3 regions of the Streptomyces sp. NPDC057900 genome follow, and region 1 is predicted to be linked to each of the others. Evidence: riboswitches for the same ligand, from Rfam matches in the RefSeq annotation. Region 1 holds a riboswitch; each other region holds the start of a gene.
The links. Region 1 has a riboswitch for thiamine pyrophosphate ahead of thiO (glycine oxidase ThiO). Riboswitches for the same ligand answer to the same signal wherever they lie in the genome.
Positions count from the first base shown of each region.

Region 2: another riboswitch for thiamine pyrophosphate. It lies ahead of ACFVQ0_RS32705 (thiamine ABC transporter substrate binding subunit); the one in region 1 lies ahead of thiO (glycine oxidase ThiO).
Region 3: another riboswitch for thiamine pyrophosphate. It lies ahead of thiC (phosphomethylpyrimidine synthase ThiC); the one in region 1 lies ahead of thiO (glycine oxidase ThiO).

Region 1 is NZ_JBHVOI010000005.1:339,630-349,792, forward strand. It holds gene pknB (Stk1 family PASTA domain-containing Ser/Thr kinase) at 1-238, opposite strand, end outside; gene ACFVQ0_RS21785 (thiazole synthase) at 362-1,156, opposite strand; gene thiS (sulfur carrier protein ThiS) at 1,159-1,377, opposite strand; gene thiO (glycine oxidase ThiO) at 1,374-2,558, opposite strand; TPP riboswitch at 2,550-2,662, opposite strand; gene ACFVQ0_RS21800 (NAD(P)/FAD-dependent oxidoreductase) at 2,856-4,037, shown strand; gene ACFVQ0_RS21805 (Rv2175c family DNA-binding protein) at 4,121-4,486, shown strand; gene thiE (thiamine phosphate synthase) at 4,584-5,237, shown strand; gene metF (methylenetetrahydrofolate reductase [NAD(P)H]) at 5,374-6,291, shown strand; gene ACFVQ0_RS21820 (hypothetical protein) at 6,342-7,337, shown strand; gene ACFVQ0_RS21825 (phytoene desaturase family protein) at 7,396-8,913, opposite strand; gene ACFVQ0_RS21830 (DUF4126 domain-containing protein) at 8,945-9,562, opposite strand; gene ACFVQ0_RS21835 (TetR/AcrR family transcriptional regulator) at 9,939-10,163, opposite strand, start outside.
Region 2 is NZ_JBHVOI010000014.1:83,417-93,579, forward strand. It holds gene ACFVQ0_RS32675 (glycosyltransferase family 4 protein) at 1-1,100, opposite strand, end outside; gene ACFVQ0_RS32680 (glycosyltransferase 87 family protein) at 1,025-2,302, opposite strand; gene ACFVQ0_RS32685 (sensor histidine kinase) at 2,445-3,665, shown strand; gene ACFVQ0_RS32690 (response regulator) at 3,659-4,360, shown strand; gene ACFVQ0_RS32695 (ABC transporter ATP-binding protein) at 4,372-5,397, opposite strand; gene ACFVQ0_RS32700 (ABC transporter permease) at 5,411-7,024, opposite strand; gene ACFVQ0_RS32705 (thiamine ABC transporter substrate binding subunit) at 7,111-8,214, opposite strand; TPP riboswitch at 8,297-8,413, opposite strand; gene rlmN (23S rRNA (adenine(2503)-C(2))-methyltransferase RlmN) at 8,455-9,561, opposite strand; gene ACFVQ0_RS32715 (hypothetical protein) at 9,686-10,163, shown strand, end outside.
Region 3 is NZ_JBHVOI010000003.1:477,173-487,335, reverse strand. It holds gene ACFVQ0_RS16525 (cytochrome ubiquinol oxidase subunit I) at 1-901, opposite strand, end outside; gene hisC (histidinol-phosphate transaminase) at 1,243-2,322, opposite strand; gene ACFVQ0_RS16515 (LacI family DNA-binding transcriptional regulator) at 2,694-3,806, shown strand; gene ACFVQ0_RS16510 (metallophosphoesterase) at 3,980-5,038, shown strand; gene ACFVQ0_RS16505 (hypothetical protein) at 5,221-6,045, shown strand; gene thiC (phosphomethylpyrimidine synthase ThiC) at 6,134-7,945, opposite strand; TPP riboswitch at 7,938-8,071, opposite strand; gene ACFVQ0_RS16495 (YibE/F family protein) at 8,142-9,488, shown strand; gene ACFVQ0_RS16490 (SsgA family sporulation/cell division regulator) at 9,571-10,008, opposite strand; gene ACFVQ0_RS16485 (helix-turn-helix domain-containing protein) at 10,110-10,163, opposite strand, start outside.

The DNA.
Region 1 (10,163 bases):
CGACCACATTGGGGTGCGCGAGCCCCGCCACCGACTTGGCCTCGCGGATGAAGCGCTCGACGAACGAGGCGTCGGTCGCGAGCGCCGGGTGCATCACCTTGAGGGCGAGCACCCGGTCGAGGCGGGTGTCCATGGCCCGGTAGACCGTGGCCATGCCGCCCACGGCGATGCGGGCATCGACGCGGTAGCGGCCGTCGAGCAGCTGCCCGACGAGAGGGTCCTGGAGGGTCGTATCCACGCAGCGAGTCTACGAGCCGCCACGGACACCACCGACTGCCCGGGGCAATCCTGCGGTCGTACTGCAGCCGAGCCGTGACAGGGACACGCGATCCACCGCCGCCACGGCTCCGGAGGGTACGGGTCAGAACGCGGGGCGCTCCGGATCCAGCGCCGCGCGCCCCGCCACCGGCGACGACGCCTCCGCGAAGTGGCGGCGCGGAATCCGGCCCGCCCGGTACGCGAGGCGCCCGCCCTCCACCGCGTGCCGCATCGCGGCGGCCATCAGCTCGGGCTCCTGGGCGCGGGTCACCGCGGAGGCGAGCATCACAGCCGCGCACCCGAGCTCCATGGCGAACGCCGCGTCCGAGGCCGTACCGGCGCCCGCGTCCAGGATCACCGGGACCCCGGCCCGCTCGGTGATCAGCTGGAAGTTGTGCGGATTGCGGATGCCGAGGCCCGAACCGATGGGGGAGCCGAGCGGCATGACCGCCGCGCACCCCACGTCCTCCAGCTTCCGGGCCAGCACCGGGTCGTCGTTGGTGTACGGCAGCACGGTGAACCCGTCGTCCACCAGGATCTCCGCGGCGTCCAGCAGCTCGACCGGGTCGGGCAGCAGGGTGCGCTCGTCGGCCACCACCTCCAGCTTGACCCAGTCGGTGCCGAGCGCCTCGCGGGCCAGCCGGGCGGTGAGCACGGCCTCGCCCGCCGTGAAGCAGCCCGCCGTGTTCGGCAGCACCCGGATGGCGAGCTTCTCCAGTACGGAGAGCACGGAGCCCTGCACGGTCGGGTCCAGGCGGCGCATCGCGACGGTGGTCAGCTCGGTGCCGGACGCGGTCAGCGCGCGCTCCAGCACATCGAGGCTGGGCGCCCCGCCCGTCCCCATGATCAGCCGGGAGCCGAAAACGGTGTCCCCGAGGGTGAAGAGGTCCTCTGACACGGTCAGCCTCCCTGGACGGCGGTCAGGACCTCGACCCGGTCGCCGTCCGCGAGCTTCGCGGCGGACCACTGGCCGCGCGGCACGACGGTCTCGTTCAGCGCCGCCGCGACCCCGGAGGGCGCTTCGGTCAGGGTCGCGACGAGGGCGTCCAGGGTGGTGCCACCGGCGACGGTGACGGTCTCGCCGTTCACGGAGACGGCCAGGGAAGTGGGCGCGGTCATGCGGGCTGCTCCTGTCGTACGGGGGCGGCGGCCGGGAAGCGGCCGGGGGAGAAGGGGCGGGCCACCTCGGGCAGCTCGCCGTCGGCCAGCAGCTGCGCCATGGCGTCACCGGTGACCGGGGTGAGGAGCACCCCGTTGCGGTGGTGGCCGGTGGCGAGGTGGAGGCCGGGCAGCGCGGTGCGGCCGAGCAGCGGGGCGTTGTCGGGGGAGGCGGGGCGCAGACCGGCGCGCGTCTCGGTGAGCGGCAGCTCGGTGATGCCGGGCACCAGCTCGTGGGCGTCGCGCAGCAGCTCGTAGACCCCGCCCGCCGTGACGGTGGTGTCCCAGCCCATCTCCTCACTGGTGGCGCCGACCACCAGTTCGCCGTTCTCGCGCGGCACGAGGTAGAGGTGGCTGCCCCGGACCACGGCCCGGACGGTGCGGCTGAGGAAGGGGGCGTACGCGGTGGGTACGGTCAGCCGCAGCACCTGGCCCTTGACCGGGCGGACGGGCGGCCGGACGTGGTCCGGCACCCCCGCGAGCCGGCCGCTCAGGCTGCCGGCGGCGAGCACGACCTGATCGGCCTCCGTCCGCGTACCGTCGGCCAGTACCGCACCGGTCGCCCGGTCGCGCACCACCGAGAGCCGCTCGGCCCGCTGCCGGTGGAAGACGACCCCGGCCCGCTCGCAGGCCGTCAGCAGCGCGGCGGACAGCCGGCGCGGGTCGACCTGGTGGTCGCCGTCGACCCGCAGCCCGCCGCGTACGCCCGGCGCGAGCATCGGCTCCAGGCGCCGGCACTCCCGGCCGGTGAGCCACTGCGACTCCAGCCCGGAGCGGCGCTGCAGCTCGTGCAGCTCCCGCAGATGGGCGCGGTCGTCGGTGTCCAGCGCGACGGCCAGGGTGCCGCAGGCGCGGAAGCCGATGTCCTGCCCGCTCGCCGACTCCAGCTCGGCCGCGAACGCCGGATAGCGCGCTGCGGAGGCGACGTTGAGCCCCAGCAGCATCTCCTCGCCGTAGTGCAGCTCGGTGACGGCGGCCAGCATTCCGGCCGCGACCCGGGCGGCCCCGCCGCCGGGATCGGGATCGACGACCGCGACGGCCAGACCGCGCTGCGCGGCCCGCCAGGCGGTGACCAGCCCGATGACGCCGCCCCCGATGACGAGGACCTCGTACCCGCTCGCGCGGTGGACAGGCGTGGGCATCCAGCCCCTCCCTTCGCCGGCATGACCCGGATCAGGTTCGTACGGTCGGAGGCCGCCCAGCCTCCCTCTCAGCCCGGTACGTCCGGGCTCCCGCGAGTCTTTTACGTGGGCCACCCTAGACCCAGCCCCGCTGGACGGGTAAAGCAGGAGGCCGGCGGTACGAGGACGGTGAGGAACCCCTTTCCTGACGGACCGTCAGTTGATTAAGGTGGTCGGGTGAACGAGCAGCAGCGGGCAGAGCGGCCGGAGCGGCAGTCGGAGCGGGCCGGACGGCGGGTGGTCGTCGTCGGCGCGGGCATGGCGGGTGTGCAGACGGCGGTGGCCCTGCGGGAACAGGGCTTCACCGGCGCCCTCACCCTCATCGGCGCCGAACCCCACCAGCCCTACGACCGGCCACCGCTGTCCAAGGCGGTGCTGCTCGGCAAGGCCGAGGAATCCGCCTTCGACATCGACTTCGAGGCACTCTCCATCGAGCTGCGGCTGGGCCGCGAGGTCACGGGCCTGCGTGCCGGGGACCACGAACTGGACACCTCGCAGGGGCCCGTCCCCTACGACGTCCTGGTCATCGCCACCGGAGCCGAACCCGTCGTGCTGCCCGGCTCCGAGGGGGTGCCGGGGGTCCATCTGCTGCGCACCCTGGACGACGCGGCGCGGCTGCGGCCCGTCCTGGACGCGGGGCACACCGTCGTGGTCGTCGGCGCGGGCTGGATCGGCGCCGAGTTCGCCACCGCGGCCCGCTCGGCGGGCTGCGAAGTCACCGTCGTCGAGGCCGCGGACCGCCCCCTCGCGGGCGCCCTGCCCGCCGAGGTCGCCGCCCCGATGGCCGCCTGGTACGCGGAGAGCGGCGCCACGCTGCTGACCGGGGCGCGGGTAGCCGGGGTCGAGCCCGGCCGGGTGCTCCTGGCGGACGGCCGAAGCCTGCCGGCCGACGCCGTCGTCGTCGGGATCGGCGCCCACCCCGCCACCGGCTGGCTGGCCGGGTCCGGCGTCGCGCTCGGGCCCGACGGCTCCGTGACCGCCGACGCGGCGCTCCGCACCTCGCTGCCCGATGTGTACGCGGTCGGCGACTGCGCCTCCTTCCCCTCCGCGCGCTACGGGGCGCGGCTGCTGGTCCACCACTGGGACAACGCGCTCCAGGGGCCGCGGACCGCGGCCGCCCACATCATCGGGGCTTCGCCGGACGGGGCCGAGCCGCCCGCCTACGACCCCGTGCCCTACTTCTGGTCCGAGCAGTTCGGCAGGTTCGTGCAGTACGCGGGCCACCACGAGGGCGCGGACACCCTGCTGTGGCGCGGCGATCCGGACGGTCCCGCCTGGTCGGTGTGCTGGCTGCGGGACGGCGTGCTGGCCGCGGTGCTCTCCGTGGGCCGCCCGCGTGACCTGATCCAGGGACGCAAGTTCATCGAGGCGGGGACACCGCTCGATCCGGAGCGGGCCGGTGACGCCTCGGTGCCGCTGAAATCGGCGGTACGCCAGTAGCCCGCACCGCCGACGGGGTGTGTCGGGCCCTGAAGGGCGGAGTCCGGGTATCGGCTGTCAGTCCGGGATGGCAGGCTTGTCCCGTGACCGAGATTGACGCAAAGATCGATGCTCTCGTCCCTGCCTGGCTCCACCTTCCCGATATCGCCGAAATGTTCGATATCCAGGTGACGCGTGTACGGCAGCTGGTCAAGGAGGGCCAGCTCATCGCCGTACGACGTGGTGAGAACCGCGCACTTCAGGTGCCCGCCGCCTTCATCGACGGCGACAAGGTGGTCAAGGGCCTCTCGGGGACCCTGACGCTCCTGAGGGATGACGGCTACTCCGACGAGGAGATGCTGGAATGGCTCTTCACCCCCGACCCGAGCCTGCCGGGCACGCCCGCGCAGGCGCTGAGTGAGAATCGCGGCACGGAGGTGAAGCGCCGCGCCCAGGCGCTCGCCGTCTGACCTTCCGCCGTACCGGGGGATGCGGGGCGCACGGCGCGGCCCGCATCCCTTCCGCACCACCTGACCGACGCCATCGCTCTCCCGGGGGAACTTCGCCATGTCCACGCCTCGCGCACAGCTGTCCGATGCCCGGCTCTACCTGTGCACGGACGCCCGCAGGCGCCAGGGAGACCTCCCCGAGTTCCTCGACGCGGTGCTCTCCGGCGGAGTGGACATCGTCCAGCTCCGCGACAAGGGGATGGAGGCCGCGGAGGAGCTCGAACACCTCGCGGTCCTCGCCGACGCGTGCCGGCGGCACGGCAAGCTCCTCGCGGTCAACGACCGGGCCGACGTCGCGCACGCCATCGGCTCCGACGTGCTGCACCTGGGCCAGGGCGACCTGCCGGTGCCCGCCGCCCGCGCGATCATCGGCCAGGACGTCGTCATCGGCCGCTCCACGCACGCGGAGGCCGAGGTCGACGCGGCGGTGGCCGAGCCCGGCGTCGACTACTTCTGCACCGGCCCCTGCTGGCCCACCCCGACCAAGCCCGGCCGCCACGCGCCCGGTCTGGACCTCGTCCGGTACGCGGCCTCGCTCGCGCAGGCCCGCCCCTGGTTCGCCATCGGCGGGATCGACGCGGGCAACCTCGACGAGGTGCTCGACGCCGGAGCGCGCCGCGTCGTCGTCGTACGGGCCCTCACCGAGGCGCCGGATCCGGCCGCCGCCGCGGCCGAGCTGGCCGGCCGGGTCCGGGCGCGCTCCGACGCGTGATCCGGCGGGTCCGCCGGGCCTTCCCGAGGGGCGTGTTTGGGACATCGGTGTCCGAAGCGTGGACAAGAACCGGTCAATTAGGGCAAATCTCTCCAGTTCGGTTGGGTGGCCGTCACGCCCTGGTTAACCTGCCGTTATGGCCTTCGGTACACCCTCCACCAGGACAGATCGCGCGCGCACCGTGCGCGAGATGCTCGCGACCGGCAAGACCCTGCACTCGTTCGAGTTCTGGGCGCCCAAGACCGAGAAGGGTGAACGGAACCTCTGGAACGCGCTGCGCCGGATCGAGGCGGTCGGCCCGAGCTTCGTCTCCGTGACGTACGGAGCCGGCGGGTCCACCCGCGCCGGGACGGTGAAGGCGACCCAGGACATCGCCGCCGAATCCACCCTCACCCCGGTCGCGCACCTCACGGCGGTGAACCACTCCATCGCCGAACTGCGCAACATGATCGGCCAGTACGCGGACGCCGGAATCCGGAACATCCTCGCCGTGCGCGGCGACCCGCCCGGCGACCCGATGGGCCCGTGGGTCGAGCATCCGCAGGGCGTGCGGTACGCGGCGGATCTCGTCCGGCTGATCAAGGAGTCCGGGGACTTCTGCGTCGGCGTCGCGGCCTTCCCCGAGATGCATCCGCGCTCCGCCGACTGGGACACCGACATCCGGCACTTCGTGGACAAGTGCCGCGCCGGCGCGGACTACGCGATCACCCAGATGTTCTTCGACCCGGAGGACTATCTGCGGATGCGTGACCGAGTGGTCGCCGCCGGTTGCGAAACCCCGGTCATTCCCGAGGTGATGCCCCTCACCAGCGTCCGGCAATTGGAGCGATTCGCGCAGCTCAGCAACGCGACGCTGCCCACAGCCCTGAAAGAACGCATCCTCGCCGTCAAGGACGATCCCGCCGCTGTACGCTCCATTGGCATCGACTTCGCAACGCGGTTCTGCGCGAAGCTGCTCTCCGAGGGTGTCCCCGGGCTGCACTTCATCACGCTGAACAACTCGACGGCGACGCTCGAAATCTACGAAAATCTCGGACTGCACAAGCAGTCGTGACCGGCCGTACCCGCCGAGCTCCGGGGCGGTGGCCGTAGAAGGGGGCGGGCATGGGCTGGACGGTCCTCTACATCGCGTTCGGCATCGTTGCGCTGTGGCTGCTCGGAGAGGTGCTGCTCCAGTACAAGGCGCGGCTCCGCTGGCGTCTGCTCGCCTTCACCGGATTCGTCGGTGTGGTCATCGGTGTCCTGATGCCGTCCGTGCCCGTCATCGTGGTCGGCGCGATCGCCTTCGCGACGGGCCAGACGTACGTCACGCTCTCGTTCCGGCGCGGCTTCTCGACCGGCTGGGCCATAGGCGGCAGCCCCGGCGAGAGCCGCCGCCGCCGTGGGAACGGCGACCGCGAGCCCCGGCTGCAGGTATCGGACCTGGAGACGGAGTACGAGCCCGGCTCCACGCCGCCGGAACCGTCCCACGCCCCGCAGGGCCCGGCTGCGGTCTACGAGCCGGAGCCCCTGCCGGACGACACCGGCCAGTACGGCGTCTACACCGACCCCCGGTCCCGGGAGGAGCCCCAGCAGCACCAGGGACCCGAACAGCCCCAGGGCCAGCCGCAGTACGCGGGTTACGAGCCCTACACCGACTACTCCGCGTACCCGGCGCAGGGCCAGGACGCCTACGGCAGCCAGGACACCTACGAGGGCCAGGACACCTACGGCAGCCAGGCCGGCTATCCCGGCCAGGAGACCTACGCGGGCCAGGACGGCTACGCGGGCGCCGGGCAGTACGACTACGGCACCTCCGGGCAGCAGTACGCCGCGTACTCCGACCCGTACATCGGCACCGGCACGACCACGGGCGCCCCGCAGTACGGTACGTACGACAGCTACGGGAACCACGACAGCAACGGCGGCCGGCCGCAGTACGCGGACCCGTACGCCCCCTCCGAGCAGTACGCCCCCGAGACGCCTCCGGGCGGGGTCTGGGTGCCGCAGCAGCGCGAGGGCGAGCAGCACTACGCCCCGATGCCCCCGGAGCAGCCCGCCGAGCCGGCCCCGTACCCGAACGGCTACGACACCGGCCACAACGACCAGTACCGCTACTGAGCCCGGAGCGGGCGGCCGGGACGGTACCGGCGCCGCTCACGCCCCGGCTTCGCCCGGCTCACTGCGATCCGCGGAAGCCGTCCCCCTCGACGATCAGCCCCGCCACCAGCGTCCCCGACATCCCCGCGTGCGCCGGACCGCCGCCCGGATGCGACCAGCCGCCCGCCAGCAGCAGACCGGGCACCCGGGTGCTGTTGCCCGCGTGCAGATACCCGCCCCCGGCCCCGGCCAGTGCGGGCGGGGGAACCGCGCCACCCGCCGCGCCGGTCTCCGCCTCTGTCTCCGCGGGCGTCCGCACCTCCGCGTGGAGCACGCGTTCGCGCAGGCCGGGCACGGCCGCTTCCGCCGCGTCGATCAGGGTGTCCGCGTACCGCTTCCGCAGCGCGGCGTCCGTCCAGTCCACCGCGCCGTGCGGGGCGACCGTCGCCATCAGGGTCACCGCCTCGTGGTCCGCGTCGGGGCGCGTTGAGGGGTCGTCCGGGCGCAGCACCGTCACCGTGGGGCGCTCGGCGAGCCGGCCGCCGAACACCGCCTCGCGCTCGGCCGCCCCGTCCGCCGGATGAACCAGCGTCCGGTGCGCGGCATCGGAGGGGCGTGCTCCGCGCAGCGACAGCAGCACCACGAACCGGCCCGTCGCCCCGGCGCCGCCCGGCCGGGGCTGAACCGTCACATCGCCGTCCCGCCAGATCTCCTGACCGGGGATCAGCCCCGGCCGCGGCTGGGCGCCCAGCACCACATGGGCGGCTTCCCGGACCGATCCGTCGGCCAGCTCCACCCCGGCGGCGCGGCCGTCCTTCTCCACCACCCGGGCCACTTCGGCACCGAAGACGAACTCAACCCGGCGCGCCAGGCACCGCTCGTACACCGCCCGCGCCAGCGCCCGCATGCCACCGGAGACGTACCAGCTGCCGAACGTCTCCTCCATGTACGGCAGCAGGGCCGCGCTCGCCGGGGCGTGCAGCGGATCCAGGCCGTAGGACAGCGCGTACCCGTCGAACAGGGCGGCCAGCCGGGGGTCCGCCAGCTCCCAGGAACCCACCTCCGCCACCGTGCCGGCCCGCAGCGCCGGGCGCAGCAGCCGACGCCGCACCGGGGCCGGGTACGGATCACGGGCCAGCACCTGCCAGTCGGGGCGCAGCGGCTCCTCCAGCAAGGGCCGCCTGGACCGGTCCCAGGCATCCCCGGCCCGGTCCAGGAACGCGCCCCAGCGCTCACCCGCACCGTCCCCGAGCGCGGCGTCCAGCGCCGTGACGACTCCGGACCGCGAGGCGTTCGGCAGCGACACCGAGGTGCCGTCCGCGAAGACATGACGGCTCGCCGGATCGACCTGGGACAGCGTGACGCACCGCTCCAGCGGCTCCTTGCCCGTCTTCACGAACAGGTCGCGGTAGACCGCGGGCAGATGCAGCAGGGAGGGCCCGGTGTCGAACGCGAAGCCGTCCCGCGCATGGCGGCCGACCGAGCCGCCGAAGGTCTCCGAGCGCTCGTACACCGTCACCCGGTGGCCTGCCACGGCCAGCCGTGCCGCCGCCGACATCGCGCCCATCCCGGCGCCGATCACCGCAATACGTGCCATGGCAGCGACCTTAACGGCCGCCACCGACAGCTCAGCCGTCAGGCCACCGGGAAGGGACGGCGGTCAGCCGCTTCTCCTCCCGCCGCTGCGCCCTGCGGCGCAGGAACCGGCGGATGCGGGAGGCCAGGAAGGCCAGTATCACCAGCCCGAGCAGCAGCAGCGTCCCGGCGATGCCGGCCGCGATCCAGGGATGGAATATGGCGAACGTGACGACCCCGGCCACGCCCAGGTCCTCGACCGTGCTCATGGCGATGTTGCTGAACGGCTCCGGGGAGGTGTTGACGGCCATTCTGGTGCCCGCCTTCACCAGATGGCTCACCAGCGCGGTGGAACCGCCGACGGCCCCGGCCGCGAGTTCCGGCAGCGAACCGTCCCCGCCCGCCAGCAGCGCCGCGACGACCGCTCCGGAGACCGGCCTGATGACGGTGTGGGCGGTGTCCCAGACCGAGTCGACATAAGGGATCTTGTCGGCCACCAGCTCGCACAGGAAGAGCACACCGGCCACGACGAGCACATCGGTGCGCTGGAGCGAGGCGGGCACCTCGTCGCTCACACCGGTCGCGCCGAATATGCCGAGGAGGAGGACCACCGCGTAGGCGTTGATCCCGCTCGCCCAGCCGCTCGTGAACACCAGGGGGAGTACGGACACGGACGCGATCGTAACCAGTCGGCGTACGGGCGGGGGAGGGCTTCGGTGCGCAGGTCTGAGTATCCGTACCTAGAACGCCGGATGAGTAGGGACGCGGATGGGCCGCGGCCCGCGCAAACGGCAGAGTGGTGACCACGGGAGGGGCGCCGCGACGGTACCGCCGGCACGGGGCGGCGGAGCGGCCGCGGTGCCCCGTCCGAACGGGGGCAGCGACGGAGGGCCCGGGACCACGGGGGAACGAACGGGGTCACGGGGGAGGCTCTCCGGCAGCACGGATGACGCCGGTCAGGCGAGGCCCGGGGGGATCGGGCCCGGTCGGACCGGCGTCGTCGTGCGTCCGCGGGGCTGGAGCCCGCGGGCCTGGCGCCTGGCCGGGTCAGCGCCCGCTGACGCGGCCGTGCAGCAGCAGGGACAGCGCCGAGTGCACGTCGTCGATCGACCGCTCCGGCTGGAACGCCTGCCAGTCCAGCGCCGCCACCAGCACCATGCCGACGAGCGCGGCCGCCGTCAGCGGGATGTCGATCTCCTCGCTGAGCTCGCCGCCCGCGACCCCCTCCCTGAGCACTCCCTCGACCACGGCGACGGCCTCCTGACGCACCAC
Region 2 (10,163 bases), on a different contig from region 1:
TACGTCCCGTCCCAGCCCCACTCCGCCCGTACCCGGTCGCGCCCCTTCTCCCCCATCGTGGCGGCGGTGACGCGGTCCTGGAGGAGGCCGATGAGCCGGGCCGCGATGGCCGCCACGTCCCGTCCGTCGATCAGGTGCCCGGTCACCCCGTCGCACACCGTGTCGGCCGCGCCGCCCGAGTCCCCGGCCAGTACCGGCAGTCCCGCCGCGGCAGCCTCCAGGAACACGATGCCGAGGCCCTCCACCTCCAGGCCCCGGCGCCGGGTGCGGCACGGCATCGCGAAGACATCGGCCGCCGCGAAGAACTCCGGCATCTCCGCATGCGGGTGCCCGCCCGCCAGGACGACCGCGTCCGCCAGCCCGGCCGCGGCTGCCGCACGGCGCAGCGAGCGCGCGCCGGGGCCGTCGCCGACCAGCAGCAGGGTCGTTCCCGGCACCGCCCGCCTGATCCCTGGCAGCGCGCGTACCAGCATGTCCTGGCCCTTGCGTGGAACGAGCCGCGCGGCGCAGAGGATCACCGGCCGGTCGTCCAGCCCGTACCGCCGCCGGACCGAGCTCTCCCCCGGGCGGGCCCGGAAGGCGTCGGCGTCCACCCCGGGCACCAGGCGCACCATCCGGCGCGCGGCCACCGGTCCGAGGGCGGCGGCGATCGGCAGCCGGGTCGCCTCTCCGAGATGGGTGACGGTGTCCGTGGCCGCCCCGATCCGCCGCAGGAGGGCCCGGGCACCCGGGGTGCGCGCCCACCAGACCTCGTGGCCGTGGGTGGTGGCCACGATCCGCCGCACCCCGGCTTCCCGCCGCAACCGGTCCGCCATCAGGGCCAGCGGCGCGGCCGCGCCGAACCAGACGCGGTCGCAGCCGTACCGCCGGGCCAGGGCGGCCGCCCGGCTCGCGACGCGCGGCGTGGGAAGCAGCATCCGGGCCCGGTCGCGGACCACCGGGTAGGACAGTGCGGCATCGTGTGCGGCGGCACCGGGCTCGGAGGAGGTGTAGACGACCACGGAATCGGCGGGAAAGCGGCTGGTCATCGCATGGACGAACGTCTCGATGCCGCCCTGCCGGGGCGGGAAGTCGTTGGTGACGACGAGAGTGCGGGCCATCGGGGCGTTCCTTCGGGTTCGGGCCGGTTCGCCGTGCCGTGCTGCGACACGGCCCAGACGGCGAGGACCAGCGGATATACGAGGTAGCCGAATCGGGTGGCGGGCATGAAGGCGGTGGCGAGGCCCAGCCCGAGAGCCAGCCGCAGTGCGGCGGCGGGTGCCGTGCCGGGTGGCCGGACGATCAGCGAACCGGCCAGCGCCAGGGCGCAGCAGAGGAGCAGTACGAGTGCGACGGTCCGGCCTCCGGGCAGCCAGGTGGCGAGCAGGTGTCCGGGGAAGGGCGTGGCCGCCGGTGACACGGCGTCGGTCAGGCCGAGCGGGTACCCGACGACGTGCGTGACGAAGGACGCCGGATCACGCAGTGCTGCCGGGAGCACGAGTACGGCGGTGGTGAGCACCGCCACGAGGGCGCAGCGCAGCGGCGATCCGCGCCCGGCGGTGCCGCCCCGGCGCATCGACACCAGGAGCACGAAGGCCACCGGGAGCGCGGGCCACGCGGTCCACTTGAGGGCTGCGGCCAGCCCCGTCACCAGACCGGCGGCGACCGGTCTGTCCCGCCCGGCAAGTGAGAGGCCCAGGCACATGAGCCCGGCCACCGGGAGATCGACGCCGCCCACCGCCAGCGGCAGGGCGACGAGAGGACAGGCGGCCAGCGCGAGCAGCGGCGGGCGCCTGGCGCAGAGTGCGAGTGCCGCGAGGAAGGCGGCTCCGGTCCACAGCCGGGGGTCGGTCAGCGGGCCCGCGCCGAAGAGCGCGTGCGGAATCCCGAAGACCGCCATCGCGGGGAGGTAAGGGTCGAAGTCCGCCACCGCCACGGGGTCGGGGGCGTACGGAGAACCGGTCGTCAGCAGCGACTGCGACGAGCGCGCGACGACTTCCACCTCCAACTGCGCCCGGCCCATGAGCACGAGGACCAACAGCGGCAGCACCACGGCGCCGACGGCCGCGAGCGCGGCCGCTGTACGGCGCCTCCCGCGAGCGGCGGGCCACACCGCGCCCGCGTATCCGAAGGCGGCCGACACACCCCAGATCCGGTGCGGGACGAGTCCGGAGCACAGCGCGAGGAGCAGGGCCGCCGCGGCGCAGCCGGCCCACCCGGCCGCGGCGCGCACGGGGCCGGTACCGAACAGGGCGGCGCGGACTGCGCGTTGCGCAGTCGATACGGTCTCCGCCGCCGCCGCGGGACCTGCTGTTACGTCCATGAACCGAGGCTAGGAACGCGGCTCCCACGGCACGTCACACCGGAATCCGGTGTTCGTTCTCAACCCGTGGCATGAGACGCGACGGGGAATTCCACCTCTGCTCCGATGCGCCGACGGCCGCTCGTGCCGAACAATCCTGGGTATGAACAGCACGATCACGCCCCGCGCCCGGGTCCAGCGGGTGCGCCTGTGGGCGCGCCGGTGGGCGGCGGCGCCCGCGTACCCGTGGCTGACCGGGGGCGCGCTGACGCTGTTCGCGACGGGGGAACTGATCGCCGTTCCGGGTTCGGTGATCACCACGTTCGGGGTGCTGGTCTGTACGGCCTCCCTGATGTGGCGGGGCACCCGGCCCGCCGTCGGCTTCCTGACCGTCGGCGCGGCCCTGCTGAGCTTCGGGACGGACGGCAACATGGCGTACGCGACCGTGGCCGGCACCCTGATAGGCAGCTACACGCTGGGCCGGCACCGTGTGCAGCACCCGGCCCTGCTCGTCGTCGGGGGTGCGCTGGCCTCGCTCACGGTCAACCTCGTGCACATCGACCGCTGGGCACGCGCCGGATCACCGGGGCTGCCCATGATCCAGGGCACCGACCGGTTCAGCCTCGGGCTGTACGCCGAGACGCTGGCGCTGACGGTGGTGATCCTGGGGGCCGTGAGCATGGGCGACGCGGTGCGCGCACGGGAGGAGACCCGCAAGGAGCGGGCCGCCGCCCAGTCCAGACTGCTGGTGATGGAGCGACGGCAGGCGGCGGAGGCGGAGCGGGCCGCCATCGCGCGGGAGTTGCACGACATGATCGCCCACTCCGTGTCCATGATCGCCGTGCAGGCGGAGGGGGCGACCTACACCACCCCCGGGCTGTCCCCGCAGGCCAGGGACGCCTTCCAGCAGATCGCCGGGACGGCGCGTGCGTCCATGAGCGAGTTGCGGCGGATGCTCGGTGTGCTGCGCACCGACCGGGAGCCGGGTACGGCGACGGCCCCGCAGCCGACGCTGGCCGGGCTGGACGACCTGGTGGAGCAGCATCGGGCCGTGGGGGGCAGGGCCGAGCTGCGGATCAGCGGTGAACAGCCGGAGCTGCCGCCCTCCTGGGAGCTGTCGGCCTTCCGTATCGTGCAGGAGGCGCTGACCAATGTGCGGTGCCACGCACCGGGGGCCCGCGCGGTGGTGGAACTCGTCTACGGGAGCGGCCTGCTGGCCGTCCGCGTCGGGGACGACGGGCCGGGGCCGCGCGGACCGCTGGCCGGGGGCACCGGCCATGGGCTGGTCGGGATGAACGAGCGGGCGGCGCTGCTCGGTGGCAGGCTCACCGCGGGGCGGGCCCCGGGCGGCGGCTTCCTCGTCGAGGCCGAGCTCCCGTGGTGATCCGGGTGATCGTCGCGGATGACCAGGCCGTCGTGCGGACCGCGTTCGCCGGGCTGCTCGCCACCCAGCCGGACATCGAGGTGGTGGGCGAGGCGGAGGACGGGACGGCGGCTGTCCGGATGGCCGCCGAGCACCGCCCCGATCTGGCGCTGCTCGACATCCGGATGCCGGGGCTGAACGGCATCGACGCGGCGCGCGAGATCATCGCCGGGTCCGGCGGTGCGACCAGGGCACTGATGCTGACGACGTTCGGGCTCGACGAGTACGTGTACGACGCGCTGACGGCGGGGGCCAGCGGATTCCTGCTGAAGGACGCGACGTTCCCCGAACTGCTGCACGCGGTAAGGGTGGTGGCCGACGGCCGGGCGCTGCTCTCCCCGGACATCACGGGCCGGCTGATCGCGGAGTTCACCCGCCAGCGGGTCGCCGCTCCGCCCGCGCGGTCCGTCGACGGCCTGACCGGCCGGGAGGTGGAGGTGCTCGTCCTGATCGCCCGGGGCCTGTCGAACGCCGACATCGCAGACCGGCTCACCATCACCGCCCACACGGTCAAGACCCATATCAACCGGTTGTTCGCGAAGATGGAGCTACGGGACCGGGCCCAGGCAGTGATCCTGGCGTACGAACTGGGACTGGTCGTGGCCGGGACCGGCTCGGGCGGGACACGGCCGGCAGGACCGGCCGGCGGCCGGTGATCCCGGGGCCGTCAGAAGACGGCGGGCAGTACGACGCTCTCCGCCGCGTCGAAGGTGACGCCGACGACCGCGCCCTCCTCCGGTGTACCGCGCAGGGCGCACTCGGCGTCGAGGGCCGGGCCGTGTTCCGGGGTCAGGGTCACGGCGACGTGGTTGCCCCGGAAGGTGCGGGCGGCCACGGTGCAGCGCAGCCCGTCCTCCGGGGCGCCGATCAGGACTCCGGCCGGCCGGACCAGCAGGTCGCAGGCGCCCTGCGGTGATCCGGCGGGCACCGGCACCTTGCCCCAGTCCGTGTCCGCGGCCTCTCCGGTGACGGTCGCCTCCACCACGTTGTCGAAGCCGAGGAATCGGGCGACGAAGGCCGACGCGGGATGCTGCCAGACCTCCAGCGGGGTGCCCACCTGGGCGATGCGTCCGTCGCGCATCACGACGACGCGGTCGGCCAGCGCGAAGGCCTCACCCTGGTCGTGGGTGACGGCGAGCACGGTCGTGCCCAAGCGGGCGAAGAGCGTACGCAGTTCGACGACGAGGCGTTCGCGCAGACTGCGGTCGAGCTGGCCCAGCGGCTCGTCCAGCATCAGCAGCCTGGGCCGGGGCGCGAGCGCGCGAGCCAGGGCGACGCGCTGCTGCTCGCCGCCCGAGAGCGCGGCGACGGCCCGCCGCTCGGCGCCGGGCAGCCCCACCAGATCGAGGAGTTCGGCGACCTTGCGGTCCTGCTCGCCCCGGCTCACACCGTGCATCCGCAGCCCGAAGGCGACGTTGGCGCCGGCGTCCCGATGCGGGAAGAGCTGGTGGTCCTGGAACATCAGGCCGAGCCCGCGCCGGTGGACCGGAACCCCGGCCTGGTCCGCGCCGTCGAGCAGTACCCGGCCGCCGTCCAGGTGCTGGAGACCGGCCACCACCCGCAGCAGCGTCGACTTCCCGCTGCCGCTCGGTCCCAGCACACAGACGATCTCGTGGTCCGCGACCTCCAGGTCCACCGCGTCCAGCGCCACCCGGTCACCGAAGCGCACGGTGGCCGATTCGAGTCTCAGCATTGTGTCAGCATCCCTAGAACTCGCCGGATCGGTCGGTGCGGATACGTTCGAGCAGCAGCAGCGACACCGCGCACACGAGCATCAGAATGGTGCTGAGGGCCATCGCCTGGCCGTAGTTGAGATCCCCGGACCGCCCGAGCAGCCGCGCCACCGCGACCGGAAGCGTCGGATTGTCCGGCCGCGCGATGAACACCGTCGCGCCGAACTCCCCGAGCGACACGGCGAACGCGAAGCCCGCAGCCACCAGCAGCGCCCGGCGCACCAGCGGCAGATCCACCTCGCGCCAGGCCCGCAGCGGCGAGGCGCCGAGCACCGCGGCCGCCTCGCGCAGCCGCCCGTCCACCGCGCGCAGCACCGGCAGCATGGTCCGTACGACGAACGGCACCCCGACCAGCGCCTGGGCGAGCGGCACCAGGATCCAGGAGGTCCGCAGATCGAGCGGCGGCTTGTCCAGGGTGATCAGGAATCCGAAGCCGACGGTGACGGCGGAGACCCCGAGGGGCAGCATCAGCAGCGCGTCGAAGCCCCTGACCAGCCGCCCGGCCCGCCTCGTCAGCGCCGCCGCGGCCAGGCCTCCGACGACCAGCGCGATGGCGGTCGCGACCAGGGCGTACCGCAGCGAGTTCCCGATCGCTTCGAGCGGCGCGACCAGGAACGTACCGCTGTTCGCGTCCGCAGAGGCCAACGCCCGGTAGTAGCCGAGGCCGTGGCCGCCGGGCAGGTCGAGCGAGCGCTCCACCAGGATGGCGAGCGGCAGCAGGATCAGCACCAGCACGGTCAGCAGGACGCCTCCGAGCAGCGCCCACTGGCCCGCGCCGCGCGGTCTGCGGGCGGTCTGTGCCGGGTCGACGAGCTTCAGCGCGGTCTCCCGGCGCCGTACGGTCCAGGCGTGCACGGCGAGGATCGCGCCGACGGCGGCGAACTGCACGAGCGTGAGCACGGCGGCCGTCGGCAGGGCGAGCAGCTGCGCGGTCTGGCGGTAGATCTCCACCTCCAGCGTGGAGAATCCGGGCCCGCCGAGGATCTGAACGACGCCGAAGGAGGTGAAGGTGAAGAGGAAGACCATCAGGGCGGCCGCCGCCACGGCGGGGGCGAGCGCCGGAAGCGTCACCCGCCGCCAGGCGGCGAACCGTCCGGCGCCGAGGACCCGCGCGGCCTCCTCCTGCCGGGGGTCCAGCTGTGACCAGAGCCCGCCGACGGTGCGCACGACGACCGCGTAGTTGAAGAAGACGTGCGCCAGCAGGATCGCCCACACCGTGGTGTCGAGCCGGACGCCCCACAGGTCGTCGAGGAAACCGCCGCGCCCCAGCAGCGCGAGGAACGCAGTGCCCACGACGACGGTCGGCAGGACGAACGGCACCGTGACGACGGCCCGGAGCAGCTGCTTGCCCGGGAAGTCGAACCGGGCGAACACATAGGCGCCCGGCAGCGCGATCAGGAGGGTCAGCGCGGTCGAGGCCAGCGCCTGCCAGAGCGTGAACCAGAGCACGTCCTGGATGTCGGACCTGCCCAGCACCTCGCCGATCCGTCCGAACTGCCACACCCCGCCGTCCTTCAGGCCGCGTCCGACGATCGCGACGACGGGGTAGGCGAAGAACACCGCGAAGAAGGCGACGGGCACGGCCATCAGACCGAGCCGCACCGCGCTCCCGCGCCGCGACCGGGAGCGCGCGGCCTTCCCGCGCGCGCCCGGTCCGCGTACGGGGGGCTTCGCTACTTCACTACGAGCGAGGACCATGACTGGACCCACTGCTCACGGTTCTTGGCGATCGCGTCCGGGGCGACGGTCGCGGGCTTGTCCGAGGTGGCCCCGAACTTCGTGAAGAGTTCCGGCACCTTCGCGCCCTTGGTGACCGGGCTGACGAACATGTTGAGCGGCATGTCCTCCTGGAACTTCTTGCCGATCATGAAGTCCAGCAGGGCCTTGCCGCCCGCCTCGTTCTTCGCGCCGTCGAGCAGACCGGCGAACTCGATCTGCCGGAAGCACGTCCTGGTGGCGACCCCGGTCGGGGCGGTCTTGGGCCGCGGGTCCGCGTACAGCACCTCGACGGGCGGGCTGGAGGCGTAACTGACCACGAGCGGCCGGTCGGCCTTGGCCTTCCTGCCGCCCGCGGAGCCGGAGAACTCCTCGTTGTACGCCTGCTCCCAGCCGTCGACGACCTTGACGCCGTTGCTCTTCAGCTTCTTCCAGTAGTCCTGGTAGCCGTCCTGGCCGTAGGTGGCGACGCTGCCGAGGAGGAAGCCGAGGCCGGGCGAGGAGGTCGCGGCGTTCTCGGTGACGAGGAGGTTCTTGTACGCGGGCTTCGCCAGGTCGTCGAAGGTCTTCGGCGGCGCGAGCTTCTTGTCGGCGAAGTACTTCTTGTCGTAGTTGACGCAGATGTCGCCGGTGTCGACCGGAGTGACCCGGTGCTTCGCCGCGTCCAGCTGGACGTCGGACGCGACCTGGCCGAGGCCCTTGGCGGCGTACGGCGTGAAGAGGCCGTTGTCGAGCGCGCGCGAGAGCAGGGTGTTGTCGACGCCGAAGAACACGTCACCGCGCGGTGATCCCTTCGTCAGGATCTCCTGGTTGAGGGCGGCGCCCGCGTCCCCGCTCTTCAGGACCTTGACGGTGTAACCGGTCTCCCGGGTGAACTCCTTCAGTACGCCCTTGGACGCGTTGAAGGAGTCGTGGCTGACGAGCGTGACGGTCTTGGAGCCGGATCCCCCGGTGCCGGACGATCCGGACGACGCGTCGTCCGAGCCGCCGCAGCCGGCGAGCGCGGTCGCGCCGATCGCGGCGGCGACGGCCGCCACCGCGACCTTCTTGGTGGTGCTCATGTGATTCCTCCTGGAGATGACCAGGAAGAGACGCGGCCCTGCCCGCGCCGGTGGAGAACCGGAAGCGGGCAGGGCGCAACAGCTTGAGTAAGGTCCGAACTTCCTACCCGGAATGACCCGGGCGAGGTTCAGAGGGTCTGCGGCCAACCTGTCCTTGGTGCCGCACTCTCAGCGCTGTGGCGCTCCCCTGTCGGAATATGAAGTTGAATTCACGCCCAGGCTACACGGCCGGTTCCGGCCTCAGCGCTCGGATGCCGCGAGCTGTCCGCAGGCCCCGTCGATCTCCTGGCCCCGGGTGTCGCGCACGGTCACCGGCACCCCGTGGGCGGCGATGGCCTCGACGAACGCCTTCTCGTCCTCCGGCCGCGATGCCGTCCACTTCGAGCCCGGGGTCGGGTTCAGCGGGATCAGGTTGACGTGCACCCGCTTGCCCTTGAGCAGCCGGCCGAGCCGGTCACCGCGCCAGGCCTGGTCGTTGATGTCCCGGATCAGCGCGTACTCGATGGAGATGCGGCGGCCGGACTTCTCCGCGTACTCCCAGGCCGCGTCCAGCACCTCGCGCACCTTCCACCGGGTGTTCACCGGGACGAGGGTGTCGCGCAGCTCGTCGTCCGGGGCGTGCAGCGAGACGGCGAGACGGCACTTGAAGCCCTCGTCCGCGAAGCGCAGCATCGCCGGCACCAGGCCGACGGTGGAGACGGTGATGCCGCGCTGCGACAGCCCAAGCCCGTCGGGCTCGGGGTCCGTCAGCCGGCGAATGGCGCCGACCACGCGGTTGTAGTTGGCGAGCGGCTCGCCCATGCCCATGAAGACGATGTTGGAGAGCCGCGCCGGGCCCCCGGGGACCTCGCCGTCGCGCAGCGCCCGCATGCCGTCCACGATCTGGTGGACGATCTCCGCGGTGGAGAGGTTGCGGTCGAGACCGGCCTGCCCGGTGGCGCAGAACGGGCAGTTCATCCCGCAGCCGGCCTGCGAGGAGATGCACATCGTGACGCGCTCGGGATAGCGCATCAGGACGGACTCCACCAGCGTCCCGTCGTGCAGCTTCCACAGGGTCTTGCGAGTGGTGTCGTCGTCACAGCTGATGTGGCGGACCACGGACATCAGCTCGGGGAACAACGCCTCCGCGAGCTTGTCCCGCGACCCGGCCGGAATGTTGGTCCACTCCGACGGGTCGTGCGCGTACCGCGCGAAGTAGTGCTGCGAGAGCTGCTTGGCGCGGAACGGCTTCTCGCCGGTCGCGGCGACGGCTTCCTTGCGCTCGGCGGGCGTGAGGTCGGCGAGGTGCCGCGGCGGCTTCTTGGCTCCGCGGGGCGCGACGAAAGTGAGTTCTCCGGGCTTAGGCATGGTTCATCCAGTGTCGCAGACACGCGGCGATGCCCCGCCCACCTCCAAAAGGGCCCTGATCCGGGCCCGACGGGGTACCCGGAGGGACAGGGACAGCTCGCCGACTCAGCAGGAGGTATCAGCCGTGCACACCGTGAAGCACTGGTTCAGCCACAGCCTGGCCGCACAGGGCCTGGTCCTCTTCGTGCTGGGACTGGGCTTCGGAGCCCTGTTCCGCCGGGACGATCATCCGGCCTTATGGGCGGTCCAGAGTCTGCTCTACACCGCCGTGATCATCGGCATCCTGGCGTACCAGCGCCGCCGGACCAGCCGGGCGGCCGGCACACGGCCCGGCACGGTCGTCGACCTCAACCGCAGGATCCGGCACCGCGAGGTGCCCGAGGACCCCGAGGAGCGGGCGGTCCTGCGGCGGCTGGTCGAGGAGCAGCTCGGGAAGATGGAACGGGGCAGCCGGTGGCTCCCCTACTGGCTGGGTTTCATGGGCCTGATCGCGGTGGTCATGGTGGTTCTCGGGGCCACGTCGGGCTCGCTGGCCTCTCCCGTGGTCTTCGCCGTGGGCGTGATCGTGTTCTGCTCCTGGGTCCTGTGGATGCGCAAGCGGG
Region 3 (10,163 bases), on a different contig from region 1:
TGTCGTCGGCGAGGAAGGACAGTATTCCGGGGATCGAGATCTCGACGGAGTTGTGGCCCTTGCTGACGTCTCCGTACGCGAAGATCGAGAAGGGCGCGGAGTTCTGGCCGTCCCACAGTGCCTCTGCCGCCGCCATCTTCATCGGCTGCTGCTTGAACATCACCTTGCCCAGCTGGTCACCGCTGACGGCGGTGAGCAGACCGGCGACCACCACGGTGATCAGCCCCAGCCGCAGCGAGGTCCGCATCACCGGGATGTGCTTCTTGCGGGCCAGGTGGAAGGCGGCGATGCCGACCATGAACGCGCCGCCGACCAGGAAGGCCGCCGTGATGGTGTGGAAGAACTGGGCGAGCGCGGTGTTCTGGGTGAGCACGTGCCAGAAGTCGGTGAGCTCGGCGCGTCCGCGTTCCTTGTTGATGCGGTAGCCGACCGGGTGCTGCATCCAGGAGTTGGCCGCCAGGATGAAGTACGCGGAGAGGATGGTGCCGAGCGAGACCATCCAGATGCAGGCGAGATGGATCTTCTTCGGCAGCTTGTCCCAGCCGAAGATCCACAGCCCGATGAAGGTCGACTCGAAGAAGAACGCGATCAGCGCCTCGAACGCCAGCGGGGCTCCGAAGATGTCCCCGACGAACCGCGAGTAGTCGGACCAGTTCATGCCGAACTGGAACTCCTGGACGATGCCGGTGACGACGCCCATGGCGATGTTGATCAGGAAGAGCTTTCCCCAGAACTTGGTGGCCCTGAGGTACTTCTCCTTGTTGGTCCGCACCCAGGCGGTCTGCAGGCCGGCGGTGAGCGCCGCGAGAGAGATCGTCAGGGGAACGAAGAGGAAGTGGTAGACGGTGGTCGTTCCGAACTGCCATCGCGCCAGGGTCTCCGGCGCCAGAGCTAGCTCCACGTCGTCTTCTCCTTACGTCGCCGTAGTTTCACCGGCAGTTTGTCCTTTAAATCCGACTGATCATGGGAGGAACCAGGACACGCTTGTGAACGCGTTCACATTCACAAGCAATTATGGCGCACACACTTTCGGGATCTTCGGGGGGGGTACCCCCTTCGGGCACCAGCGGCCATTCCCCTCGAAGCGGACACGCCCGCTCCGGCCCGAATGCCACTCCCCGCGCCCCGGACACGCGAACGGGCCCCGCACCTCGCGCACGAGATACGGGGCCCGACAGGCTGGTCCCGGGGGCTGCACTTCCCGGGGGGCTGGACTTCCCCGGGCTGGACTTCCCCGGTGGGCTACAGCTCCTTGCGGTACGCCTCCGCCACCTTCAGGAACAGGTCGTTCGCCTCGTCCTCACCGATCGTGACCCGCACTCCCTCGCCCGCGAACGGCCGGACCACCACACCGGCCTTCTCGCAGACCGCGGCGAAGTCGACGGTACGGTCCCCCAGCCGCAGCCAGACGAAGTTCGCCTGGGACTCCGGCACCGTCCACCCCTGCCCCACCAACGCCTTGTGCACCCGCTCCCGCTCGCACACCAAAGAGCCCACCCGGCCCAGGAGTTCGTCCTCGGCACGCAGCGAGGCAACCGCCGCGTCCTGGGCGAGCTGGCTCACGCCGAACGGCACCGCCGTCTTGCGCAGCGCGGCCGCCACCGGCTCGTGGGCCACCGCGAAGCCGACCCGCAGCCCCGCCAGCCCGTAGGCCTTGGAGAACGTCCGCAGCACCGCCACATTGGGCCGGTCCCGGTAGATCTCGATGCCGTCCGGCACGTCCGCGTCGCGAATGAACTCCTTGTACGCCTCGTCCAGCACGACGAGCACATCGCCCGGCACCCGGTCCAGGAAGCGCTGCAGCTCGGCCCTGCGCACCACGGTGCCGGTCGGGTTGTTCGGGTTGCAGACGAGGATCATCCGGGTCCGGTCCGTGATCGCGTCCGCCATCGCGTCCAGATCGTGCACCTCACCGCTGGTCAGCGGCACCTTCACCGACGTCGCGCCGCTGACCTGGGTGATGATCGGGTACGCCTCGAAGGAGCGCCAGGCGTAGATGACCTCGTCGCCCGGACCCGAGGTGGCCTGGAGCAGCTGCTGCGCCACACCGACGGAGCCGGTGCCGGTGGCCAGGTGCGAGACCGGCACACCGAAACGGTCGGACAGCTCGTTCATCAGGCCGGTGCAGGCCAGGTCCGGGTAGCGGTTGAAGTGGGCGGCGGCTGCCATCGCGGACTCCATCACCCCCGGCAGCGGCGGATACGGGTTCTCGTTGGAGGACAGCTTGAACGCGGCCGGTCCGTCCGCCGCGGCCGGCTTGCCCGGCACATAGGCGGGAACGCCGTCCAGCTCGGCACGCAACTTGGGGCTCGTCTCGCTCACCGCGGGTCCTCCTCGACCGTCCGTACACATCAATACTGCTCACCTTATGAGGATTGGGCGCCGCTGCGAATGGCAGGACCGGGGATTCGTCCGGTGGGCCCCGGAATGAGGGGGAGCGCTCCTCCCCCTGGCGCGCGCCGGTGGCTCACTCCGTGGCGCGCGTCCCCCGAAGAGGTGAGTTGAGACCTCTTCGAGACATCACACCTACGACAGGCCCATCCGGTCCGACACCCGACACATGATGGTCCTGACCGATAACACCCTTGGTTACCAAGGGCATTGGCATTAAATGATCATGCAGAAACGTGACTGTCAACGCGTGCATATGCGATCGGACCAACTGCCCGTGCGAGCCCTACTATCGGCTCGCCATGACAGCAGCAGGGAAGCACCAGGTGAGCCGGACGGAGACCCCCCGGCGCGGCGGCAGGCGGGGACGAGCAGGCATCCGGGATGTGGCCGCCGCCGCCGGAGTCTCCATCACGACCGTCTCCGACGCGCTCAACGGCAAGGGCAGGCTCCCGGACGCCACCCGCCGCCATGTCCGCGAGGTCGCCGAGCGCCTGGGCTACCGCCCTTCCGCCGCGGCCCGAACCCTCCGTACCGGCAAGTCCGGCCTGATCGGCCTGACCGTGACGACCTACGGGGACGAACCCTTCACCTTCACCGAATTCGCGTACTTCGCGGAGATGGCCAGAGCGGCCACCTCCGCCGCGCTGGCCCGCGGCTACGCCCTCGTCATCCTGCCCGCCACCTCACGCCACGACGTCTGGTCGAACGTCGCCCTCGACGGCACCGTCGTCATCGACCCCTCCGACCAGGACCCGGTCGTCACCGAACTCGTCCGCCAGGGGCTGCCCGTCGTCTCCGACGGCCGGCCGGCCGGGACCCTCCCGGTCACCGCCTGGGTGGACAACGACCACCGGGCCGCCGTGCTCGACCTCCTCGACCATCTCGCCGCCGCAGGGGCCCGCCGTATCGGGCTGCTCACCGGCACCACCACGGACACGTACACCCGGCTGTCCACCACCGCGTACCTCCACTGGTGCGAGCGGGTCGGCCAGGACCCGGTGTACGAGTCCTATCCCGCCCACGACCCGTGCGCGGGCGCGGTGGCCGCCGACCGCCTGCTGGCCCGTCCGGACCGCCCTGACGCCGTCTACGGGCTCTTCGACCCCAACGGCACCGATCTGCTCGCGGCGGCCCGCCGGTACGGTCTGCGCGTCCCTGAGGACCTGCTGCTGGTCTGCTGCAGCGAGTCCACCGTCTACGCGACGACCGAACCGCCCATCACCACCCTCTCGCTCAAACCGCGCAGGATCGGTACGGCGGTCGTGCAGCTGCTCATCGACGCCATCGAAGGCGTCGAGCACGACGGCCCGGTGGAGCAGGTGATACCGACGGAACTCATCGTCCGGACCTCCTCCCAACGCCGTCCGCCCCGCACCACGGTCAGCGCGCCGCGCTCTCCGGCAGGGGATTGATCAGACCAATTGGGATCAATCGACCAACGAACCCGGCGTGCGTTCGGATTCACCACCCCTGGTGCGTCACAGAGCACGATTCGCATTCCTATGATGGGCGGACGACACCGCGGACCGCCCCGACCAGCAGGGCCCGTCAGGTGTACGGCGGCGCGACGGTGGTGGAGGGGTCGATGACACAGGGGGCCGGTCAGGAACCAGCGGTGCGGACGGCGACGTTGCGCGACTTCCGCGTACCGCCCTATGCGCAGTCCCCGGCACCGCCGGCGTCTCCGCACCCGGGCAACGCCTTCCCTGAGGGCGAGGCGCCGGAGGGGTACACCCCCACCGCGCGCGACCTTCCGGTGATCACCCGCGAGGCCACCGTCCAGGTGCGGGCCGTTCCCGAACCGCGGCCCGCCCAGGATCCGGAGCTCGGGCCGCTGTACGTGGTCGGTGACGTCCACGGCTATCTGGACGAGCTGTACGCCGCCCTCACCGAACAGGGCCTGATCGACGGTGACGGCAACTGGTCCGCGGGCAACGCACGGCTCTGGTTCCTCGGTGACTTCACCGACCGGGGGCCCGACGGCATCGGCGTCATCGACCTCGTGATGCGGCTGTCCGCGGAGGCCGCGGCCGCCGGCGGCTACTGCAAGGCCCTGATGGGCAACCACGAGCTGCTGCTCCTCGGCGCCAAGCGGTTCGCCGACACCCCGGTGAACTCGGGCGCGGGCACCGCCACCTTCCAGGCCGCCTGGCTGCTCAACGGCGGCCAGAAGAGCGACATGGAGCGGCTCCAGGACGTCCACCTCCAGTGGATGTCCCGGCTCGACGCGGTCGTCGAGGAGGACGGGCATCTGCTGATGCACTCGGACACCACGGCCTACCTCGACTACGGCACCACCATCGAGGACGTCAACGACACGGTGCACGCCATCCTGACGCGCAACGACGCCGACGAGTGCTGGGACCTCTTCCGCAAGCTCACCAAGCGCTTCGCCTTCCGCGACGAATCGGGCCCGCAGGCCGTCCAGCAGCTGATGGCGGCCTACGGCGGCCGGCGCGTCGTGCACGGCCACAGCCCCATTCCGTATCTGCTCGGCGAGGTCGGTTCCGAGGACGGCGAGGACAGTGCCGGACCTCTGGTGGACGGCCCGCACGTGTACGCGGACGGGCTCGCCATCGCCATGGACGGCGGAGTGACCATGGCCGGAAGGCTACTGGTCGTCCAACTCCCCCTGCATGACTGACGCTCTTCGGGGAAGACGCATCAACGACCTGACCGTGCCGACCACTGGGCCTATTTCCGGAAACCCCCTGTCACCCTGTGCCGTGGGCGCTCTACCATCGGCGTACCAGTAGCAGGCTCTCCTCCGTTTCCGCCCGACTGCCCGGTTGAATCGGGCACACAGGCCCTACGGAGCATCGGGGGATGCACATGAACAGCGCTCCGCACCTGCTGACCGAGGACCGCCCCGAGTACGAGCGGATCCTCGACGACGCGCTGCGTCACGCCCATGAACGACCAGATCTGGCCGCAGTCGGCGAACGGCTCAACCCGGTCCAGCTGCGCACCATGGCGATGGCCGCCACCGCTCTGATCACCGCCACGGCCGCCACCGAGTACGAGCACTACGTCAAGGCCCGCGAGGAGCTGCGGGCCGCCACGGCCGACCCCGGTCAGGACGCCGTCGGCCTCATCGGCACCGACGGGCCCGACGGATCGGGGGCCGGCCTCGGAGCTGTCGTCACCGTGCTGGCCCCGGTGCTGGCGGGCACGGCCGCAGTGATCTTCCTGCTGGTCGGCTACATCCTGAAGATGCTCAGCCCACCGCCGTCCTTCGCGGGGACCATGGTGAGCGTCGGCTGGGTCTTCGTGGCGCTCACCGCCGCCGCCATCCTGATCGCCGCCGTCGGCCTGCTCGTCGCCGCGCTCCGCAACGGCTCCACGTCGCTGGCCGCCGACGATCCCGGCGAGGAACTGCCCGAGGACGTGGCGAGGGCCAGGGAGGCCTGGCGGCACGCGCTGCTGGAACGCGGCATCCTGCCGTTCCTGCGGGACGCGCTGGCCGACCCGGGCGCCGCTCCCGCGGCCCGTACCCCGTACCCCTCGGCCAACCGCATCCCGAAGATCGGCTACAGCAGGCCGGATTTCTCCAGCCCGGACGACGGCCCAGCCGCCGCGCCCCGGCCGACCTTCACCAGCCCGGACTTCACCAGCCCCGATTTCGGCGGACCGGAACACGAAATGGACTGACCGGGTCCGAGGGGGGAGCGCGGGCGCGTCGTACCACCCGGCGCGAGCCTGCCGGTACGACGCGCCCGCCGGTACGACGCGCCCTGCCTCAGTCCGCGATCGGCAGGTAGACCCGGTTGCCCGCGGCCGCGAACTCCTTGGACTTCTCCGCCATGCCCGCCTCGATCTCCGCCTGCGAACCGCCGTGCTCACGCCGGATGTCGTGCGAGATCTTCATCGAGCAGAACTTCGGACCGCACATCGAGCAGAAGTGCGCCGTCTTCGCCGGCTCGGCCGGCAGCGTCTCGTCATGGAACTCCCGCGCCGTGTCCGGGTCGAGCGCCAGATTGAACTGGTCCTCCCACCGGAACTCGAAGCGGGCGTCCGACAGCGCGTCGTCCCACTCCTGCGCCCCCGGGTGCCCCTTGGCGAGGTCCGCCGCATGGGCCGCGATCCTGTAGGTGATGACGCCCGTCTTCACGTCGTCCCGGTTGGGCAGGCCCAGGTGCTCCTTGGGCGTGACGTAGCAGAGCATCGCCGTCCCCCACCAGGCGATCATCGCGGCGCCGATGCCCGAGGTGATGTGGTCGTACGCCGGAGCGACATCGGTGGTCAGCGGGCCGAGGGTGTAGAACGGCGCCTCCTCGCAGATCTCCTGCTGGAGGTCGATGTTCTCCTTGATCTTGTGCATCGGGACGTGCCCCGGACCCTCGATCATCGTCTGGACGCCGAACCGCTTGGCGACGGTGTTCAGTTCGCCGAGCGTGCGCAGTTCGGCGAACTGCGCCTCGTCGTTGGCGTCCGCGATCGACCCCGGGCGCAGCCCGTCGCCCAGCGAGTACGTCACGTCGTAGGAGGCGAGAATCGCGCAGAGCTCCTCGAAGTGCTCGTACAGGAACGACTCCTTGTGGTGCGCGAGGCACCAGGCGGCCATGATCGAGCCGCCCCGGGAGACGATGCCGGTCTTGCGACGGGCCGTCAGCGGCACGTACGGGAGGCGTACGCCGGCGTGGACCGTCATGTAGTCGACGCCCTGCTCGGCCTGCTCGATGACGGTGTCCTTGTAGATCTCCCAGGTCAGCTCCTCCGCCCTGCCGTCGACCTTTTCGAGTGCCTGGTAGAGGGGCACGGTGCCGATCGGCACCGGGGAGTTGCGAAGTACCCACTCACGGGTGGTGTGGATGTTGCGGCCGGTGGAAAGGTCCATGACCGTGTCGGCGCCCCACTTGGTCGCCCAGGTCATCTTGTCCACCTCCTCCTCGATGGAGGACGTCACCGCGGAGTTGCCGATGTTGGCGTTCACCTTCACCAGGAACCGCTTACCGATGATCATCGGCTCGATCTCCGGGTGGTTGACGTTGGCCGGCAGCACGGCCCGGCCCGCGGCGATCTCCTCGCGCACCACCTCGGGCGTGACGTTCTCCCGGATCGCCACGTACTCCATCTCCGGGGTGATCTCGCCGCGCCGGGCGTACCCGAGCTGGGTCACCGGGCGCCCGTCCCGGCTGCGCCGCGGCTGGCGCGGGCGGCCGGGGAAGACCGCGTCCAGATTGCGCAGCCCGCCGCGCGGCGAGGTGTGCTTGAGCCCGTCGTCCTCGGGACGCGCGGCGCGGCCGGCGTACTCCTCGGTGTCACCGCGGGCGATGATCCAGTTCTCCCGCAGCGGCGCGAGTCCGCGGCGGACATCGGTGTCGATGGCGGGATCGGTGTACGGCCCCGACGTGTCGTACAGCGTCACGTCCTTGCCGTTGGTGAGGTGCACCTGACGGACCGGCACCCGGAGGTCCGGGCGCGAGCCCTGGACGTACCCCTTGTGCCACCCGATGGACTTACTGGCCTTGTCGCTCGGACCGGTCTTGTCGCTCCGACCGCCCTCGTCGTTCTGACTGGAGGCAGGCATGCGTGCATCCGCTGTGGTCATGAGACCTACTCCCTACGCCGGCATTACCCGGTAACAGGTTCGGCGGTCGGCGCAGCTTGTCCCGTACGGATGTACGGAGATCAGCGCCCTCTCAGCCCGGTGCTCCGAGCTCCCGCGTGTGCAAAGGTGCCACCACGCTAACGCCCTGACGGGTGTGCTGAACAGTGGGCCCCGCTCGTCTTGCGATGATCGGCCGGTGACGTCCCCCCATAGCGTTCCCGAGCAGCCGTCCCCTCAGCACAACCACGCCCACGCCCACAGCCACGCGCACGGCCCCGCCGCACCCGTGTCCAAGCACCTGCGCAAGGTGATCGCCGCCGTACTGATCCCGTTCGCGGCCGCGGTCGCCGTCGGGCTCGTGGTGCTCTGGCCCGGTGGTGCGCCGGCGCACGAACGAACCGGTGTCGGCTTCGACCGGCAGACCCAGCAGGCGAAGGTGGTGAACGTCGACAAGGTCGACTGCAAGGACGTGAACGCGGCCCAGCTGCCCGTCGATGGCGAGACCCCGCCGGCGAAGGACCCGGCGACCGGCGGCGGGACCGCACTCTGCGAGAAGGCCGCGGTCGAGGTCACGAGCGGCAAGGACAAGGGGCGCACCTTCATCGAGGTGGTCCAGCCCGGCGCACCGCGACAGCTGCGGAAGGGGCAGGAAGTGGTGGTCGCGTACGCCCCCGACGCGCCCCATGACCTCCAGTACTCCGTGACGGACGTGAACCGGAAGTTCCCCATGGCGCTGCTGGCCGGGATCTTCGCCGTGGCGGTGGTCGTCGTGGGCCGACTCCGCGGAGTCATGGCACTGGTGGCGCTCGCCCTGTCGTTCGCCGTGCTGACCCTGTTCATCCTCCCGGCCATCCTGCAGGGCTCGAATCCGCTGCTCGTGGCGGTGGTCGGAGCCAGCGCCATCATGCTGATCGCCCTCTACATCTGTCACGGGCTGACCGCTCGCACCTCGGTCGCCGTCGTCGGCACCCTGATCTCGCTCCTGCTGATCGGGCTGCTCGGCTCGCTCTTCATCGGCTGGGCGAGCCTGAGCGGGAACACCGACGACAGCACCGGCCTCATCCACGGCCTGTATCCGCACATCGACATGAGCGGTCTGCTTCTGGCCGGCGTCATCATCGGCTCCCTGGGGGTGCTCGACGATGTGACGGTCACCCAGACATCGGCCGTCTGGGAACTGCATCAGGCGGACCCGACGATGAGTGCGAAGCAGCTTTACCGGGCAGGTATCAGAATCGGAAGGGATCACATCGCCTCGGTGGTCAACACCCTGGTGCTCGCCTATGCGGGCGCGGCGCTGCCGTTGCTGCTGCTGTTCTCGATCGCCCAGAGCAGCGTGGGCACGGTGGCCAACAGCGAGCTGGTGGCGGAGGAGATCGTGCGGACACTGGTCGGCTCGATCGGGCTGGTCGCCTCGGTGCCGGTGACCACCGCGCTCGCGGCGCTGGTCGTCTCCGCGGACCGTACGGGGGTCGGCGCGGAAGCCGGGGCTTCGGCACCCGTACGGAGTGGCAGAGGACGACGGCGACGGGCGAAGGCCTGAGCGGTCACTCACGGAGAGTGATTCACCCGTTCGGCAGGTGTGGTGTTCGACCGGCACCCGGGCCCCGATAAGGCGGAACCCGTCAGCCCGCGTTCTGCTCCTCGGCCAGAATTCGCCCCAATGCCTCTTCCAGATTGCCCTCGAAGTCACCCAGCGTGCACTCCTGGCCGAGCGGGACGAGCTTGTCCGTCCGGTCGAGAAACGCCACAAGGGGTGCCGTACCCGCCCTGAAGAGAGCGCGGTCCGCCCCCACCTGGAGCCGGATGTGGACGTCGCACAGTCCTTCGGGCTCGGTCGGCCCGATGTGTACGTCCCCGTCGCCACTTGGGCTGTTGAGGCCGTCGAGCAGCAGCTCGCGGCCAAAAGCCCAGGTGACCGGGGCATCGCCGGGGAGATGGAAGGTCATCCGGATCGCGTACGGATCGCACACTTCGTACCGGAGCTCCACCGGGATACGGAATGAGAGCTCCTCGGAGACGAGGAAGCTCATCATGACCTCAGCTTGAACCGACTCGCGCATCGTTCAACCCCGCAGTAGATGAATCTGGCCAGGAATGATCCCCCATGGCCCTATTGACGCCATCGTGGTGCACGCGATAGCAGATCACAAGGAGTGATTTTTCAGATACTGATAGAGAACACGAACGAACGCAAGAGGCTGGCCACTTCGCCACG